Regions from separate parts of the Phyllobacterium sp. T2-21 genome, predicted to be linked through region 1. Evidence: riboswitches for the same ligand, from Rfam matches in the RefSeq annotation. Region 1 holds a riboswitch; each other region holds the start of a gene.

Region 1 (4,647 bases):
ATATGATGACCGTCATCAATAGTCAATATGATGATCGTCATCTAAAAGCCGATTACCCTCCAGGGAACACGAACATGATTTCATCGCCTCTCGCTGCCGCGCTCGCCCGGCGCAATGTCCACTATGGCTGGGTCGTCGTATCCGTCACCTTCCTCACCATGCTTGTGACGGCAGCGGCCGTCGGCGCCCCCGGCGTGCTCATCGTGCCGCTGGAAAAGGAATTCGGCTGGACGACGGAACAGATCGCCACCGCCTTTTCCATCCGGCTGTTGCTGTTCGGGCTGATGGGCCCGTTCGCCGCGGCGTTCATGAACTATTTCGGCGTACGGAAGGTCGTGTGCGTGGCGCTTGCGCTGATCGCCGGCGGCTCCTTCCTGTCCCTCGGCATGACGCAGATCTGGCAGCTCATCCTGCTGTGGGGCGTGGTGATCGGTTTCGGCACCGGCCTGACCGCCATGGTGCTCGGTGCGACAGTTGCCACCCGCTGGTTCACCGACCGGCGCGGGCTGGTGCTGGGCATGCTGACCGCAAGCTCGGCCACCGGGCAGCTGGCTTTCATGCCGCTCATGGCCTCCATCAGTGAAAACTACGGCTGGCGCGCGGCGACCATGATGGTCTGCGCCCTGCTCGCCGTCGCAGCAGCCGCCGTCTTCCTGCTGATGCGGGACCGCCCGTCCGATGTCGGCCTACCCGCCTATGGCGAGAAGGACGTGGCCAAGACCGCACCGATTAACGGCGGCCTGCTGTCGCTCATCATCCTGCCGCTGGCCACCCTCAAGGAAATATCCCGCACCAGCACGTTCTGGGTGCTATTTGCCACCTTCTACATCTGCGGCGCCAGCACCAACGGCCTCATCCAGACCCACTTCGTCGCGCTCTGCGGTGATTACGGGCTTGCGGCCGTCACCGCCGCCAGCGTGCTTGCCATGATGGGTTTCTTCGATTTCTTCGGCACGATCGGCTCCGGCTGGTTGTCCGACCGGGTCGACAATCGCTGGCTGCTGTTCTGGTATTACGGCCTGCGCGGCGCTTCGCTGCTGTTCCTGCCCTACAGCAATTTTTCGATCTACGGCCTGTCGCTGTTCGCCATGTTCTACGGCCTCGACTGGATCGCCACCGTGCCGCCGACGGTCAAGCTGGCAACGGACCGTTTCGGCCGGGAAAAGGCCGGCATGGTGTTCGGCTGGGTCTTTGCCGGTCACCAGCTCGGCGCAGCATCGGCGGCCTATGGCGGCGGTTTTGCCCGTACGGAATATGCGAGCTACCTCCCGGCCTTCTTCACCGCCGGCATCCTGTGCCTGATCGCCGCGCTGCTGGCGCTGACCATCCGCAAGAGCAGCAAGGACGACCGCGTCGGCGAACCCGCCATCGCCCACTGAACTTAGGATGTAACCATATAAATATGTCTTTATGTGTTATTGACAGTCTACGGGCACGCGCCTACCATACCCCGCATCGTGGTTCTCTGCGCCTTCGGGCGCAGAGCTAAGAGGGAATACGGTGCGATCGCTGCCAGCGGTCCAATCCGGAGCTGCCCCCGCAACTGTAAGCGGCGAGTTCTCGTCAATTTCGTGTCACTGATCCCAGGACGGATCGGGAAGGCCTGACGAGAGCACCGACCCGCAAGCCAGGAGACCTGCCTCGATAGATAACGTCCACGGGCGGGGTGTCCGGTGTGTCGCTTGCAAGCGGACGTCTTGGGCGCCCGTATGTCCTGCACGCGTGCGCCTGGCCTTTGCCCTCAACCATCGGGGTAAAGAACTATGTCTATCACCACAAGCAATCTGGGTTTTCCGCGGATCGGCAAACGGCGCGAACTGAAATTCGCGCTAGAAAAATTCTGGTCGGGCCAGTCCCATATCGTCACCCTGCAGGATATCGCCGCCGGGTTGCGTGAGGAGAACTGGGCCTTGCAGCAGAAGCTCGGCCTCGGCCACATACCCAGCAATGATTTCTCGCTCTATGACCACGTGCTGGATACCAGTGTCATGCTGGGCGCAGTGCCCCAGAGCTACGAATGGAAAGGCGGACCGGTTTCGCCCGAAACCTATTTCGCCATGGCGCGCGGCAGCCAGGGCGGCCATGATCACGGCGCCTGCACCCACCACGGGGTGGCGGCACAGGAAATGACGAAGTGGTTCGATACCAACTATCATTTCATGGTGCCGGAACTGACAAAGGGGCAGGAATTCACCCTCGGTTCCAACAAGCCGGTCGACGAATACCGCGAAGCGAAGGAGCAGGGCTTTGACACGCGCCCGGTGGTTCTCGGGCCGGTTACATTCCTCAAACTGGCCAAGAGCAAGGACGCACAGCTCGACCCGCTATCACTCCTTCCGGGTCTCCTGCCGGTCTATACGGAAATTCTGCGCCGCCTTTCCGCCAACGGCGCCGAATGGGTGCAGATCGACGAGCCCGCACTGGTGCTCGATCTCGATGAAAGCACGCAGACGGCATTCCGCGTGGCATATGAATTCTTCGCGCGCGCCCTTCCCCGCCTGAAACTGTTGCTGACGCCCTATTTCGGCGCGCTTGGCGACAATCTCGACCTGGCGCTCGGGCTGCCCGTTGCCGGCGTGCATCTCGACCTCTGCCGTGCACCGCAGCAGCTCCAGACGATCGTAACCCAAGCGCCTGCCGGACTTGTCCTGTCGCTCGGCGTCATCGACGGCCGCAATGTCTGGCGGGCCGATCTCGAGGCGATCCTGCGGCGTATCGAACCGGTGATCAGCCAGCGGGGAACAGATCACCTGATTCTCGCCCCGTCCTGTTCGCTGCTGCACACGCCTGTCGATCTCGAACTTGAAACGGACATCGACCCTGACTTCAAAAGCTGGCTGGCCTTTGCCACGCAGAAGCTTGAGGAACTGTCGATCCTTGGCAGGGCGATCAACACCGGCCGGGACAGCGTCCGGGATGAACTGGCAGCGGCCGCGACGGCAGTGGAAACCCGCAGGACGTCGAGCAAAATTCATGATGCGGCGGTCAAGCGGCGCCTGCAGGCGGTGACGGCGGAACTGTCGCGGCGTCAAAGCCCCTATCCCGCCCGCCGGGAAAAGCAGAAATCGCTGGGGCTGCCGGATTTTCCGACCACCACCATCGGTTCCTTTCCGCAGACGGAAGGGGTGCGCAAGGCGCGGGCGGAACATGGCAAGGGGGCGCTGACCGCCAATGCCTATGCGGCGCTGCTGCGCAAGGAAACGGAAAATTCCATCCGCTGGCAGGAGGAAATCGGCATCGATGTGCTGGTGCACGGGGAATTCGAGCGCAATGACATGGTGCAGTATTTCGGCGAGCAACTGTCGGGCTTTGCCTTCACCCGGCATGGTTGGGTGCAGAGCTACGGCTCGCGCTGCGTCCGCCCGCCGGTCATTTTCGGCGATGTCAGCCGCCCGCAGGCGATGACGGTCGAATGGGCAGCCTACGCCCAGTCGCTGACGAACAAGCCCATGAAGGGAATGCTGACGGGGCCGGTGACCATGATGCAATGGTCGTTCGTGCGCGACGATCTTCCGCGCGATCAGGTCTGCCGCCAGATCGGACTGGCATTGCGCGATGAGGTAAGCGATCTGGAAAAAGCCGGAATCCGCATCATCCAGATCGACGAACCGGCCATCCGCGAAGGCCTGCCCATCCGCCGGGCCGATTGGGCTGCTTATCTCGACTGGGCTACCGAGTGTTTCCGCCTGTCCGCTTCAGGCGTTCAGGACGAAACGCAAATCCACACGCATATGTGCTATTCGGAGTTCAACGACATCATCGACTCCATTGCGGCCATGGATGCGGATGTAATCTCCATCGAGACATCGCGGTCGAAAATGGAACTGCTCGATGCGTTCGTGACCTACCATTATCCCAACGAGATCGGTCCGGGTGTCTATGACATCCATTCGCCGCGCATCCCGCCGGTGGATGAAATGGCTGGCCTGCTGCGCAAGGCCCGGAAGAATCTTGATCCCGACCAGATTTGGGTCAATCCCGATTGCGGCCTGAAAACCCGCAAATGGGAAGAGGTGAAGCCAGCCCTCGTCAACATGGTCGAAGCCGCAAAGCTTCTACGACTCGAGCAATAGACGTCAGTGAACACGCGCGCGGCGACCGGCAGCTTTGGCCCGGTTGCCGCACGTTTCCATGCTGCACCAGCGGCGCGTGTGATTCTTGCTGGTGTCGTAGAACACGATGCAGCAGCGTTCATTGCTGCAGTGACGGACATTCGTCGCTTCGGTGGAAACAAACCGGGCAAAGTCAGTGGCGATTGCAGCCAATACGCTTTGCGGCCCGCTGGTGACAGGCTTTGCGCTGATCGCCCACCCGCTGCCTGAATGCTCCAGAACCGTCGCGACGGGATGCTCAGCCATGCGCCGGTTGATATCGGCGACAAAGGCAGGATTGAGCGCCGTCCCGGCCGCGAGACTGTCGGCCGCCGCGCGCAAGTGCGCACGGAACGCCTGCGCCTCGGTCAGGGCCGCATCGAATGTGGCCACATCATCCTCGTCAGCCTGAAGATCGGCCGTCTTCGCCCACTGCAGAAACGCACCGTCATTGCCGATGAGATCGATGAGCGCGCCATCGACGATCTGCGTGTTGACGAAATCCAGCCAGAGGGCATTGCCCAGAAAAATGAACGGCATCGCATCTCCTTTCGCT
Region 2 (4,647 bases), 1.0 Mb from region 1:
TGGCAAAGATCGTTCCGATAGCCAGAAAGACCGCGATCCCGCTCGCAGGACGCAAGCGCTCCCCGATCTCCAGCGCCAGGGGTTTGGGCACAAGCAGTGCGAGATAGGCAAACGCGCCCCACAGGAACATCGTGGACGTATTGTGCACGAACCTGCACAGAACAAGCGTGGTCTCCAACCCCATCAGGGTTTGACGGTGAATGTATAGCTGCCCTTGGTCTTGTGACCGTCGGTGGAAAGTGCGGTCCAGTTCACGGTATATTCCCCCGACGCGAGGGGTGCCGACAGCGGAATGACCAGTGTCTTGTGGTCGTTGATCGACAGTTTGGCCTGTCCCGTCGATATGGTCGCCTTGCCCGGGCCGGTGATCGTTGCACCTGAGAATTTCAGATTCAAACCCTCGGAAAACGTCAGATCGATCTCGACGGGCGAGACCTTCACGATGGCGTTTTCGGCCGGAACTGCCGATTCAAGATGGGCGTGCGCCAATACCTGCCCCAACAGGCCGGCATTAAGGACCGCTGCGACTGCAAAAATACGAATGAGCCGTGACATGAGAACTCCTGTGAGCGGGCGGATTTGACGGATCCGGAGAAAGGGTGCGACCGCGCGGCGAAAGCTAAGCCTGATTTTTGCCGGGATCATGGCAGAATCCCTGTGGGGCGCGACGGCGCGCAGGCGGCAGCGCGAAGCATCCACCGGCGGCCGTCGCTGCTCATTTCCGTACAGCTGCGCGGCTCGACATCGATGCGCCAGAATGCGGAATCCGGTGCCTGCAAGACGCTCAGAACAGCGGCACGAATGACGGAAGCGTGCGTCACCACGATTGTGTGACCGCCATCATGCATATGCGCGCTCATCCAATCTGCAATCCTGACGAGAAAATCATGGACGGATTCGCCGCCATGCGGGGCCGAGGCGGGATTGTTCATCCAGTCCGTTACATCGTCCGGGTGGGCTTCGTGGACCGCGGCGAGCGTCCTCCCCGCCCATTTCCCGTAATCGATATCCGCCAACGCCGCATCGACAACGGATTCCAGACCCAGGGCATCGGCGGTTTGCCGGGCGCGCCGTGCCGGACTGGTCAAAACATGGTGCGCACGGCGCAAATGCCCGGCAATGGCCTGCAGGTTTTGGGCTTCCCCGGGTTCAAGCGCTTCGTCGGCGGGGAAAGCACCTGTGCGGACCGCCGGTGTAGCGCCATGGCAAACAAGGGTCAACCGCGTGGCTCTGGTCAAAATATCCCTCAAAACCCTCAGAAAAAACCGGAAACAGCCCGCAGACCGTTCATTGACAGTCTGCGGCGCGCACAGATATAACCGTGCTGTTGCGAGTTTGGAAGCCGGTGAAATTCCGGAGCGGTCGCGCCACTGTAATTAATCAGTCCTTTTTCGCTGATTGAAAGCCAGACCCTGGCCGCAACATCATCTATTCCGTTAGTGAACGCGTCATTCTGGGAGAAAATTCATGTCCGATATCGCTCTTACGCCGTCAGCAGGCGTCACGCCCATTCCTCTTGGCGAAGTCTTGCCCTGGGCCATTTTCGGCGGGCTGATCATGCTGCTCGCAATCTATTTCATTGGTGCGGAAGAAGGTGCGATGTCGCTCTTCTCGGGCATGTATGTGCACGAATTCGTCCATGACGGCCGCCATCTCCTCGGTTTTCCCTGCCACTGAGGAAACAAAACAATGACAAGAGATCTTTTGATCCGCGGTATGATCGCAGGGGTCATCGCCGGGTTATTGGCGTTCGGGTTTGCCCGGGTGTTCGGCGAACCGCAGGTTGATCATGCCATTGCCTTCGAGGAAAAGATGAGCCAGGCGGCCGGCGCAGCGGCTGAACCGGAGCTTGTCACGCGGGCGACACAGGCCGGCATCGGCCTGTTTACCGGCATTGTGGTCTACAGTGCCGCGCTTGGCGGATTGTTCTCCCTGGTTTTTGCCTTTGTGCATGGCCGGGTCAGTTCCCTCAGCCCGCGCAGCACGGCGGCCCTGCTGGCGCTCGCGGGTTTTGTGGCAATTGTTCTCGTTCCCTGCATCAAGTACCCGATGAATCCGCCTGCGGTTGGCAGCCCGGATACCATCGGGGCCAGAACGGAACTGTTCTTCGTCATGCTGGTGGTTTCGCTCGGTGCCCTTGCGGCGGCTGTGGGTCTGGCAAAGCGCCTTTATGCCCAGCACGGCGCATGGAACGCGACATTGATGGCCGGTGCCGCCTATGTCGTGTTCATTGCGCTGGTGCAATACGCGCTTCCCGCCATCAATGAAGTTCCCGAACAGTTCTCACCGACCGTTCTCTGGAATTTCCGCGTCGCATCGCTGGGCATCCATGTGATCGTCTGGACAACGCTTGGTCTGCTCTTCGGCGCTTTGGCTGAACGGGTTCTGGCCGGACATCGTCCGCGCTATCGCCTGCATGCGGCACGCTGAGCGCAGTCGCGCCATTCCTGAACGCCCGCGGGCGTTCAGGCTTCCGCTGCCGATGGGATTGTCATGAGACCGCAACGCTTCGATATCCCCATGGGATGCCCGGCAGGCTGGCTTCTGGCTCTGGTCGTATGCCTGTTCATGCTGCAAACCGAAAGCGGATGGGCGCACCGCAGCAGCGCCGGTACCGATACGTCGGGCATTTCCATTCCAAGCCTGTCCCATGGTGAAATGGCGGTTATCGCCGACTACCGCAAGCCGATCCTCGATCTGGCGGCCCGCATGACCCGCACCGATGAGAAATTCCGGCGGCTGTTGAACTACACCAATATCCAATACAGCTATTGTCTCTGGGGTATTGTCCCCGGCAGCATTGCGGACGAGCAAAGCCCGTTCAATGCCTGTTCGCACGCCTATCTTGCTGCGACGAAGGCTGTGCTTGTGTATATGCGTGACATGCCCGAACACCGGGACGCCGTCAGTGCCCTGGTCTCCGATCTCGATGCCACACTTGTGCGCAATGGCGGCTCTTTCGTCATGTGCCAGTATAGCGGCGATCCCTACAACACGGCTGATATCATCAGGCCGCGCTGGAGCGATGTGCCTGGACACCTGACCAGCCTGTTTTCCTTCCTGGGATTCGCGATGCTGCTTGCTTCGGCGGTTTTTTCCGTCATCCATCTGACACGCCCGCCACGACAGCCCGTCAACGCCTGATCAAGGCTATGGCCTTTAGGTCACACCGCGCATGTCTTGCCGCCAAACTCCAGATCGCCCTTTCCGCTGCGCGCGACTTGACGTAAGCCTGCTGTCCGGATCGTTTTGACCGTTTGAACGTTATTGCATTCCCTGCCCAAAGACGCTGAGAGCCAAGGACACTTCATGCCCTCCTTTGATTATATCCGCCCCATCCTCCTCTTGCTTGGCTCAAATGTTTTCATGACATTTGCCTGGTATGGCCATCTCAAATTCGCGGACCGGCCGCTCTTTCTGGTCATCTTCATCAGCTGGATGATTGCCTTTGCCGAATACTGCCTTGCGGTACCGGCGAACCGCTACGGTCACGAGATCTATTCGGCCGCCCAATTGAAGACCATTCAGGAAGTGATCACGCTTCTGGTCTTTGCCGGGTTTTCAGTGATGTATCTCGGCGAGAAAATCACCATCAACCACCTCGTCGGCTTCGCGATGATCTGCGGCGGCGCATTCTTCGTGTTCAAGGGTCCGCTCTAGGATCAAACGACAGCATACGTGCTTGATGGTGCAGACGGGTAGTATAGTTAGTCAGATAATTATATGAACGACGGCGGGAAACACCGTTGCCGGGAAGGAATCATCGCCCCAGATCGTTCTTGGTGTTCTTGTAGATGTTGACACCCAGTTCGCGGATTTTCTTGCGCAGCGTGTTGCGGTTGAGCCCGAGCAGTTCCGCTGCCTTGATCTGGTTGCCATGGGTTGCGGTCAGGCATGAGAGGATGAGCGGGTATTCCACTTCCTCCAGCACGCGCTGGTAAAGCCCGACCGGCGGCAGATCATCGCCATAGGACAGGAAGTAGCGCTGCATGTTGAGTTCCACCGCCTGGGCGATAGTGATGTCCTCATTGGACATCGACGTCGAGGATGGCTCCGCCGGCCGCAGGTCGGCCTTGAGTTCCGCCTCAATCACATCCGCATTGATTTCTTCCTGCGGATAAAGCGCGGCGAGACGGCGCACCAGATTTTCCAGCTCGCGCACATTGCCGGCCCAGGGATAGCGGCGCATCAGGTCGAGGCCATCGGCGGTGATGCGTTTTTCCGGCAGGCCGTCCTTTGCCGCCATCTTGAAGAAATGCCGGACAAGGTCGGGAATATCCTCGCCGCGCTCGCGCAGCGGCGGCAGGCGCAGCGGCACCACGTTCAGGCGGTAATAAAGATCCTCGCGGAACATGCCCTGATTGATCAGCGTCCGCAGATCCTTGTTTGTCGCGGCCACGATGCGCACATCAGTCTTGATCGGCGTGCGTCCGCCCACGGTCATGTATTCGCCCTGCTGCAGTACGCGCAGCAGACGCGTTTGCGCTTCCATCGGCATATCGCCGATTTCATCGAGGAACAGCGTGCCGCCATCCGCCTGTTCGAACCGGCCGCTCGACCGGTTCTGCGCACCGGTGAAAGCACCCCGTTCATGGCCGAACAGTTCGGATTCGATCAGGTCGCGCGGAATGGCAGCCATGTTGATGG
Region 3 (4,647 bases), 310 kb from region 1:
ACCGCCTTGTCGAGGGCGGACTGGGCACCGCCGAGCGAGCAGGCGGCAATGTTGAGGCGTCCGCCATCAAGGCCGCCCATGGCGATCTTGAAGCCGTCGCCTTCCGCCCCGAGGCGGTTTTCCACGGGAACGCGGCAATTGTCGAAAATCACCTGCCGGGTGGACTGGGCATTCCAGCCCATCTTGTGTTCATTGGCACCGAAGGACAGGCCGGGCGCGTCCTTCGGGATGATCAGGGTCGAAATGCCCTTCGGGCCATCTTCGCCGGTACGCACCATGGTGACGTAAAGGTCGGTATCGCCTGCGCCTGATATGAACTGCTTGGCGCCGTTGAGGACATAGTGGTCGCCGTCCCGCACCGCGCGGGTCTTGAGGGCGGCGGCATCCGAGCCGGAATTGGGCTCGGTCAGGCAATAGCTCGCCAGCCATTCCATCGAGATCAGCTGCGGCACGAAGCGCTGGCGCTGTTCGTCATTGCCGTAGAGATCGATCATCCATGTCGCCATGTTGTGGATCGAGATGAAGGCGGAGAAGGCCGGGCAGGCGGCAGACAGGGCTTCGAAGATCAGCACCGCATCAAGGCGTTTCAATCCCGAACCGCCGAACTCTTCCTTGGTGTAGATGCCGCCCATGCCGAGCGGGCCGGTCTCGCGAATCACATCGGCGGGAAAATGCTTGTCCCGGTCCCAGGCCAGCGCGTTCGGCGCCACGCGGTCCGCCGCGAAGGCGCGCGCCATGTCCTGAATCGCCAGCTGATCCTCATTGAGTTCGAACTGGCCGGACGCCGTATCAACGACCGCATCCATGATAACCTCCCTGTATTCCTCTTGATTTCCACTCTATCGCAAGCGCGGGGCCGCGCAACGATTCAGATAGGTTTTGCCGGGGGCTAGGAAGAGAAAGACATATCCGCTACTCAAAGCCCATGACGCACGCAATCATGTTGCAGGGAACAGGGTCAGATGTTGGTAAATCCGTCCTGGTGGCCGGACTTTGCCGGCTTGCGCGCAACCGCGGATTAAAGGTTCGGCCGTTCAAACCGCAGAACATGTCGAACAATGCGGCGGTCAGCGACGATGGCGGCGAGATCGGGCGGGCGCAGTGGCTGCAGGCCGTCGCCTGCGGCGTACCATCCTCGGTACATATGAACCCGGTGCTGCTGAAACCGCAATCGGAGACCGGCAGCCAGATCATCGTGCAGGGCAAAGTCTGGGGCCAGGCCAAGGGGCGCGACTACCAGACATTCAAGGCGCAGCTGCTCGATGCGGTCATGGCGTCGTGGGACATCGTCCGTGAGGGCGCCGATCTGGTCATCGTCGAGGGAGCGGGGTCTCCCGCCGAAATCAACCTGCGGGCGGGCGATATCGCCAATATGGGCTTTGCCATCCGCGCCAATGTGCCTGTCGTTCTGGTCGGCGATATCGATCGCGGCGGCGTGATCGCCTCGCTTGTCGGCACCCATGCGATCCTGCAGCGGGAAGACCGCGAGATGATTGCCGGCTATATCATCAACAAGTTTCGCGGCGACGTCTCGCTGTTCGATGACGGCCTGAAAGCCATAACGCAGTTCACCGGCTGGCCGTCATTCGGCGTGGTGCCATGGCTGAAGGACGCGGCGCGGCTGCCGGCCGAGGATTCCGTCGTGCTGGAACGTCTGGTGAAGGGCGAGGGCCGGGCGCTGAAGATCGCCGTGCCGGTGCTCGACCGCATCGCCAATTTCGATGATCTCGACCCGCTGATGGCCGAACCGCAGGTGGATGTGGTGATGGTGCGCAGCGGCGAGCGGCTGCCTGCCGATGCGGGACTGGTCATCATTCCCGGTTCCAAATCCACCATCGGCGACCTCCTGCGCTTCCGCGAGAACGGCTGGGACAGGGATCTCGACCTGCACCGGCGGCGCGGCGGCCATATCATCGGCATATGCGGCGGTTTCCAGATGCTCGGCCGGACCGTACGCGATCCCGACGGCATCGAGGGCAGCGTGACGGAGACGGCAGGGCTTGGGCATCTCGATATCGATACGGTGATGGAGCCGGAAAAGACCGTGCGCAACGTGGCGGCGCAGTCGCTGCCGTTCGACCTGCCGCTCGATGGCTACGAGATTCATCTGGGCCGGACGACCGGCCCGGACTGTTCGCGCCCCGCCGTGCGCATCAACGGCGTCGATGACGGCGCCATATCGGCGGACGGCAAGGTGTTCGGCACCTATCTGCACGGGCTTTTTGCGGCGGACCGGTTTCGTGCCGCGCTGCTGGGCACGATGGGCATTGCCGCTGAAACATTCGACTACAAGGCCGGGGTGGACGCCGCGCTGGACAGTATCGCTGCCGAGCTTGAAACAGTGCTGGATGTGGACGCGCTGCTTGCATGTGCTGCGGTGCGTGGTTCGACAAGCTCACCATGAGGGGATGGGTGGGCTGCAATGCTAATCGCGGAGATTGCAGAACATATCCCCTGCAATCCTCCACCTCCCTCATGGTGAGCTTGTCGAACCACCCACTACTCCCTGAGCAAACCGCGCGGATTCCATTGACATTTCCCGTGGGGGGTGAATAACGTCCCAGCCATGATTGGTTCCCATATTGGCCAAAGGCCAAGGGATCAAAAGGGAATGCGACGGTTGTACCCTCAAGGGCGACCCCACCGCAGCCGACCCCGCGACTGTAGAGCGGCGAGGATCAATGCAAAGCCTGACGCATATGCAGAAGGCAGCCACTGGGAAACCGGGAAGGCGGCATTCATCATGTGACCCGCGAGCCAGGAGACCTGCCAGTCATAGAGCGTTTCCCAGGAAGCGCTCGGGGCAATCCTGCCCAAGAACCGAAGGGTCGTGTCCCTTCAGGCCCAGCACGGAGGTTGTTATGGCTGCTCGCATTGTATACGCGCTCGTTTCCCCGCCCGCATTCCGCTTGATCGTACCTGACGGATCATCGCGATTGCAGTGACGGCGATGCCCCAGCTGAATCACGGCGTGACCTTCATTCTCGGCGGTGCCCGCTCGGGCAAGTCCAGCTTTGCCGAAGGCCTGATCATGGCTTCCGGCCTTGAGCCCGTTTATCTCGCAACCGGCAGGTCCTGGGACGAGGAAATGTCAGTCCGCATCGACCTGCACAAGGCGCAGCGCGGATCATCCTGGCACACCATCGAAGAGCCGCTCGATCTGGTGGACACCCTGCAGGGGGTTGCAGCCGAAGGAAAAGCGATCCTCGTCGATTGCCTGACGCTCTGGCTGACCAATCTGATGATGGCCGAGCGCGATATCACCGCCGAGACACGGCAGCTCATGCAAGTGCTGCCGAAACTTCCGGGCTCGATCGTTCTGGTTTCGAACGAAGTGGGTCTCGGCATTGTACCGGAGAACCGCATGGCGCGCGATTTTCGCGACCATGCCGGACGTCTCCATCAGGCCGTGGCACAGGCCGCGGCAACAGTCTATTTCGTGGCAGCCGGGCTGCCGCTCACCATGAAGGGATAGGAATATGCAGGGTCAGAAGATTCCAGCAACGGTCATCACCGGTTTTCTCGGTTCGGGCAAAACCACGATGATCCGCAATCTGCTCGAAAATGCCAATGGCAAGCGCATCGCGCTCATCATCAATGAGTTCGGCGATCTTGGTGTCGACGGCGGCCTGCTCAAGGGCTGCGGCATCGAAGCCTGCCGGGATGAGGATGTGATCGAATTGAACAATGGCTGCATCTGCTGCACCGTGGCCGATGATTTCATCCCGACCATGACCAAGCTGCTCGACCGTCCGGACCGTCCGGATCATATCGTCATCGAGACCTCGGGCCTCGCGCTGCCGCAGCCTCTGGTTGCAGCTTTCAACTGGCCGGAGATCAAGACGCAGGTGACGGTTGACGGTGTCGTCACCGTGATCGACGCTTCCGCCGTGTCCGAAGGCCGCTTTGCCGATGACCACGACAAGGTGGATGCCCAGCGCATCCAGGACGAATCGCTCGACCATGACAGCCCGCTCGAGGAACTGTTCGAGGACCAGATCCGTGCCGCCGACCTGATCGTGCTGAACAAGAGCGACCTGATCAGCGACAAGCAGCTCGACGGCGTGCGCGGCGATGTGCAGAGCCGCTCGTCGCGCTCGCTCAACATGGTATCGGCCAGCTTCGGCAAGCTCAGCAATGAACTGCTGCTCGGTCTCGGCGTCGGCACCGAAGAGGACATTGCCAACCGCAAGTCGCACCATGAAATGGAACATGAAGCGGGCGAAGAGCACGACCATGACGAGTTCGAGAGCTTTGTTGTCGGGCTTGGTCCGGTGGCCGAACCCAAAAACTTTGTCGAAAAGCTGAAGGCCGTGATTGCCGATCACGACATCCTGCGCCTGAAAGGCTTTGCCGATGTTCCCGGCAAGCCGATGCGGCTGGTGGTGCAGGCCGTCGGCACGCGCATCGAGCATTACTTCGACCGCGCGTGGAATCCGGGCGAGGAACGGCAGACCCGTCTCGTCGTCATCGGACTGCACGATATCGACAACGACGCCATTACATCGGCGGTCACCGCCGCTGCCGCTGCCTGACGATAGGATATTGAATGCATCTCCTGCTTGCCCAGAAAGGCACCATCGCTGAAGGCACCGAGGCCATCGACCTCGGCCAGACGCCGGGAGATGTGCTGTTCCTGTCCGCCGC
Region 4 (4,647 bases), 170 kb from region 1:
CGATGCGGAAGTCGCCGCCATCGTCTCCAACCACGAGGACAGCCGCCGCTTTGCCGAGCATGAGGGCATCCCCTACCATGTGCTGCCCGTCTCCAAGGACAACAAGACGGCGCAGGAGGAGGCGCTGCTGAAGATCGTCAAGGACACCGGCGCCGATCTCGTCATCCTTGCCCGCTACATGCAGGTGCTGTCGGACACTCTGTCGAAGCGGCTGTTCGGCAAGGTGATCAACATCCACCATTCATTCCTGCCGAGCTTCAAGGGGGCAAAGCCCTATCATCAGGCGTTCGAGCGCGGGGTGAAGCTGATCGGCGCGACGGCGCATTATGTCACGCCCGACCTCGACGAGGGTCCGATCATCGAGCAGGAGACCGAGCGGGTCAGCCATGCCATGAGCGCCGAGGACTTTGTCGCCACCGGCCGCGATATCGAGAGCCGGGTGCTCGCCCGTGCCGTCAAGAAGCACCTCGAATCCCGCGTCATGCTCAATGGCCACAAGACCGTGGTGTTCTAAGCACAGGCATTTTTTTGCGGTGCGTGGTGCGTGGTTCGACAAGCTCACCATGAGGGAGGATGAGGACTTCAGGGAGTCATATCCTGCAATGCTTGTGATTAAGCATTGCAGCCCAACCCTCTCCCTCATGGTGAGCTTGTCGAACCACGCACGATCGCAATGCGAGCCTTCACCGCCAGTTATTGCCTGCACTTGAGAACGAAGAATAGCTCAAAAAGGCGGCGCTCAGGCTTCGATCTCCACATTGCCGAGCGGCTTGGTGCAGCAGGCGAGGACAAATCCCTCGTCGATTTCCTCGTCGAGAATACCGCCATTGTGATCCATCTCGGACTTGCCCGAGAGTTTCATCACCTTGCACGTGCCGCACAGGCCGGATTCGCAGGCCGCCGCAATGCGGATACCGGCGCCGCGCGCCGCCTTGAGGATCGTATCCCCCGGCATGCAGGGCACGTCCATGCCCGACATGGAAAAGGTGATCGTCGCCGACGCTTCCACGGCGTCGGTGGACATCACATCGAAGGCGGGCAGAACGGGTTCGGCAGCCGGACCGAAGCTTTCCTGATGATAGTGCGCCATGTCGAAACCGCTGGCTTCGAGCATACCGCGTACATCGCGCATGAAACCTTCCGGACCGCAGCAGAAGATCGTCCTGTCCTTGAAATCCGGCGACAGCAGCGGCAGCTTGGGCGCTTCCAGCCGCCCGCGGATACCGGTCCACACCTGCCCCATCTCGTGTTCCTTGATCAGGAACGACAGTTTCAGGTTGGGCATGCAGTTTGTCAGATATTCCAATTCCCTGCGGAAAATGATGTCGCTGGGCCGGCGGGCGCAGGTGACGAAGCTGATATCGCTCTGCGGGGCGCAATCATGCATCCAGCGGGTCATCGACATCATCGGCGTGATGCCGGACCCGGCCGAGATGAACAGGTACTTTTCCCCCGGATGCCTGCGCATGGAGAAATCGCCGAGCGGACCGAAGGCCTTCAGCCGCATGCCCGGGGTCAGGTGATCCAGCATCCAGCGGGTGCCGATGCTGTTCTCCTGGGCCTTGACCGTCACGGCGATGGTGAAGGGCCGTGACGGGCTGGAGGAGAGCGTATAGGTGCGCAGGACGGCTTCGGGCTGCACCGGCAGCTCGAAGGTCATGAACTGGCCCGGCTCATAGCGGAACCAGTTCTGGTTGTCGGAACGGAATGTGAAAGTCTTCACATTCGGCGCTTCCTCGATGATCGACAGACACTCCAGCAGATGCAGCCGGTCATTCCATGGCTGCATCTGGTCGAGGTGCGGGTAAGACTGAGGAACGCCCATGTTCATTGTGTACCTATGCTACCTTGCTGAGCCGCGTATCGCCGCCGGAGAGACGCTCTTCCATGAACCTGCAGTACCATTCGAGGAATTGCAGCACGCCGCCTTCATGCTCGGGCGAATAGGGTCCGGGCTCGTAGGCGGGCGAACGGATGCCGAATGCGTTTTCCTCGACGATCCGGCGGTCCTGGTCATTGGTCTCGAGCCAGACATGCGTCAGTTCCTCGATGGTGTAATCCACGCCCTCGACCGCATCCTTGTGCACCAGCCATTTGGTGGTGACCTGCGTTTCATCCGGGCCGAGCGGCAGCACGCGGAAGGAAATGGCATGGTCGCCGAGGATATGGTTCCAGGTGGTCGGGTAATGGAACAGCAGCAGCGAGCCGATCTGCTTCTCGTTGACACTGTCGCTGAGCTGCCGGCCGACGGCGCGGCGCCCGCTCATCGTATAGCTTTCCGCATCGCGCAGCAGCGGCACACGGGTGGCGCGGTACTGGCCGTCATCGGACATGCGGAAAATGCTGGGCAGGCCTGCCGCTTCGCAACGCTGCCAATGCGCGGCAATTTCCGGATCGTCTGCGGCGCCCTGGACACCGCTCACGCTCGGCGCTTCCGGGAAGGTCTTGCACAGCTCGGGATGATTGGCCACGCAGTGATAGCACTCGCGGTTGTTTTCCCAGACCAGCTTCCAGTTGCCCTTTTCGACGATGGTGCTCTGATAGGCGACCTTGGTTTCGGTGAGGTGGTGCGGCGCGAGATAGGGTTCGATCAGCGCGCGCGTCGCGCTGAAATCGACAGGATTCTGCGCCAGGCAGATGAAGATGTAACCGCCGACGCTTTCGCACTGCACCGGCTTCAGGCTGTGCTGGCTGGCGTCGAAATCATCGCCCATCTGGCGGGCGAACAGCAGGCGCCCGTCAAGCTCGTAGGTCCACTGGTGATAGGGGCAGACGAGCTTGGCCGACGTGCCGCGCTCGGCCGAGCAGACGCGCGAGCCGCGATGGCGGCAGGAATTGTGAAAAGCCCGGATCTGGCCCTGGCGGTCGCGCACGATGACCACGGGATAGTCGCCGACCTGCACCGTGAAGAAGTTGCCGGGCTTGGCGACTTCGCAATCATGGCCGATGAACAGCCAGTCGCGATAAAAGATGTTCTCCATATCCAGCCGGAAATAATCCGGATCGGAATAGAAAGACTGTTCAAGGCCGTAGCCGGGTTTCCGGTTTCTCAGGTTCCGGAGCAGTTCGTTGCGTATATCCATGTCGTGTCCTCGCCTCGATGTTGCGAAAGAACTGACTGGTGGTGACGGAGGAAGAACGCCTGCACGGCCAGCCACCGGCTGGTGCCCGCACAGAATCATGCTCCTTGATCGCCCACCGCGATCAGTCGGTTTTTGGTACCGAGGCTGGTTTCCGGGCTCTGGAGTTGCCGTATCGGCTGTCACGACGCCTTCCCGGGGTTGTGACCCAGTGGCTGTTATGCCGTGTTTCACTCCACTACCGTTGCGGGGGCAGCGCCGGGTTTCCGACCGGCTTCCCAATTCTCCGCTTCCCTAGAAAAGCGGCACCTCAAGTGCCCCGATAAAAGCATCAGGCACCCAAAAAGAATAGGTGCGGAAACGACATCGCATTTACGTAAGACGACACGCCGGGCGCGTGTACACTATGTCGCAGATTGGCGATCAAACGGCCTCTGGTTCAATCCAGAACCACCAGTTCCTCGAAATGATTCATATCGGCAAAACTGCAGAATGCGGGCGGATTCAACGCAATGACCGGCGATTCACGCCGGATGAATGCTAGGCAATCATCCAGAAGTTCCTGCCAGGCCCCGAGCCTTTCATCCGGGAACCGCGCGATCGGATAGGCCAGCGTGATGTGGAAGACATAGGTGTCGTGATCAGGATGCCGGTAACCGAACGGCACGGCCAGTTCGTCGCGCCAGGCGCGCATGATGCGCTCGTCATATTCGCTCGCACCGGCCACGGTCAGGCCTGCGGGCGTGACATCGATCACCTCGACGTTGAATGGTCCGCATCCCTCGAAATCCTGCAGGCGATCCACGTAAAGCCGCGTCATGTCGTCGATGCTTGTCTCCAGTGGAACATCATCTGGCCAATAGGACGGGCGGCGGCGATATTCGATAATGCCCTGAAACAGCGTCATGTGCAGGCTGGAGACGGGGGTAAAGGCCAGTTGGCCGGCATCGGGCATCGCCAGCATCCGGTCGCGCACGGCAATGACCGAGGCTTCCGACTCGGAGCCCTTCACCAGATGGCAGACCACCGTATTGCCGGGTTCCGGCTGAAAGACGCCCGCGCCGTTGTAGCGTCGGCCGAGATGCACCGGCGGTTCCGGGTGCAGGCTGGCGGCAAAGCGGGCAAGCGAAGGCTTGATCAGGTCGAGCATGGGAACCCCGTGACGAGAGAAGACGATGCAACCGCCATAGGACAGCTCTTTGTCAGACTGATGAAGCCCCGCCCCTTTTCCTATGGCCGGTGGAGATATTCCTCGATCGACGCCTGTTTCATTTCAATCGAGAAACCCGGCAGCGACGGCGGCATATAGGCGGCATCCCGGATGTTGCAGGGATCGACAAAATGTTCGTGCAGATGGTCGACATATTCGATCACCCGCCCCTCTTTCGTCCCCGACACGGCGATGTAGTCGATCATCGACAGATGCTGCACATATTCGCACAGGCCGACACCGCCCGCATGCGGCCAGACGGGTAGTTCATATTTGGCGGCAATCAGCAGCACGGCCAGCACTTCATTGAGGCCGCCCATCCGGCACGAATCGATCTGCACCACATCGATGGCGCCT

The links. A riboswitch is a leader RNA that binds a small molecule or an ion and turns the genes downstream of it on or off. The one in region 1 is predicted to bind cobalamin.
Region 2: another riboswitch for cobalamin. It lies ahead of ACZ5FP_RS11710 (CbtB domain-containing protein); the one in region 1 lies ahead of metE (5-methyltetrahydropteroyltriglutamate--homocysteine S-methyltransferase).
Region 3: another riboswitch for cobalamin. It lies ahead of cobU (bifunctional adenosylcobinamide kinase/adenosylcobinamide-phosphate guanylyltransferase); the one in region 1 lies ahead of metE (5-methyltetrahydropteroyltriglutamate--homocysteine S-methyltransferase).
Region 4: another riboswitch for cobalamin. It lies ahead of ACZ5FP_RS17470 (aromatic ring-hydroxylating oxygenase subunit alpha); the one in region 1 lies ahead of metE (5-methyltetrahydropteroyltriglutamate--homocysteine S-methyltransferase).

Annotation. Positions count from the first base shown of each region.
Region 1 is NZ_AP027912.1:3,353,841-3,358,487, forward strand. It holds gene ACZ5FP_RS16655 (MFS transporter) at 75-1,379, shown strand; cobalamin riboswitch at 1,442-1,658, shown strand; gene metE (5-methyltetrahydropteroyltriglutamate--homocysteine S-methyltransferase) at 1,764-4,073, shown strand; gene ACZ5FP_RS16665 (CGNR zinc finger domain-containing protein) at 4,077-4,631, opposite strand.
Region 2 is NZ_AP027912.1:2,334,688-2,339,334, reverse strand. It holds gene copD (copper homeostasis membrane protein CopD) at 1-184, opposite strand, end outside; gene copC (copper homeostasis periplasmic binding protein CopC) at 184-555, opposite strand; gene ACZ5FP_RS11715 (histidine phosphatase family protein) at 642-1,238, opposite strand; cobalamin riboswitch at 1,285-1,435, shown strand; gene ACZ5FP_RS11710 (CbtB domain-containing protein) at 1,468-1,677, shown strand; gene ACZ5FP_RS11705 (CbtA family protein) at 1,690-2,430, shown strand; gene ACZ5FP_RS11700 (hypothetical protein) at 2,494-3,144, shown strand; gene ACZ5FP_RS11695 (DMT family protein) at 3,310-3,660, shown strand; gene ntrC (nitrogen regulation protein NR(I)) at 3,761-4,647, opposite strand, start outside.
Region 3 is NZ_AP027912.1:3,039,273-3,043,919, reverse strand. It holds gene ACZ5FP_RS15270 (isobutyryl-CoA dehydrogenase) at 1-806, opposite strand, end outside; gene ACZ5FP_RS15265 (cobyric acid synthase) at 926-2,404, shown strand; cobalamin riboswitch at 2,555-2,788, shown strand; gene cobU (bifunctional adenosylcobinamide kinase/adenosylcobinamide-phosphate guanylyltransferase) at 2,951-3,475, shown strand; gene cobW (cobalamin biosynthesis protein CobW) at 3,480-4,535, shown strand; gene cobN (cobaltochelatase subunit CobN) at 4,550-4,647, shown strand, end outside.
Region 4 is NZ_AP027912.1:3,519,014-3,523,660, forward strand. It holds gene purU (formyltetrahydrofolate deformylase) at 1-514, shown strand, start outside; gene ACZ5FP_RS17465 (FAD-binding oxidoreductase) at 740-1,831, opposite strand; gene ACZ5FP_RS17470 (aromatic ring-hydroxylating oxygenase subunit alpha) at 1,839-3,083, opposite strand; cobalamin riboswitch at 3,209-3,408, opposite strand; gene ACZ5FP_RS17475 (DUF1868 domain-containing protein) at 3,520-4,230, opposite strand; gene ACZ5FP_RS17480 (L-fuconate dehydratase) at 4,311-4,647, opposite strand, start outside.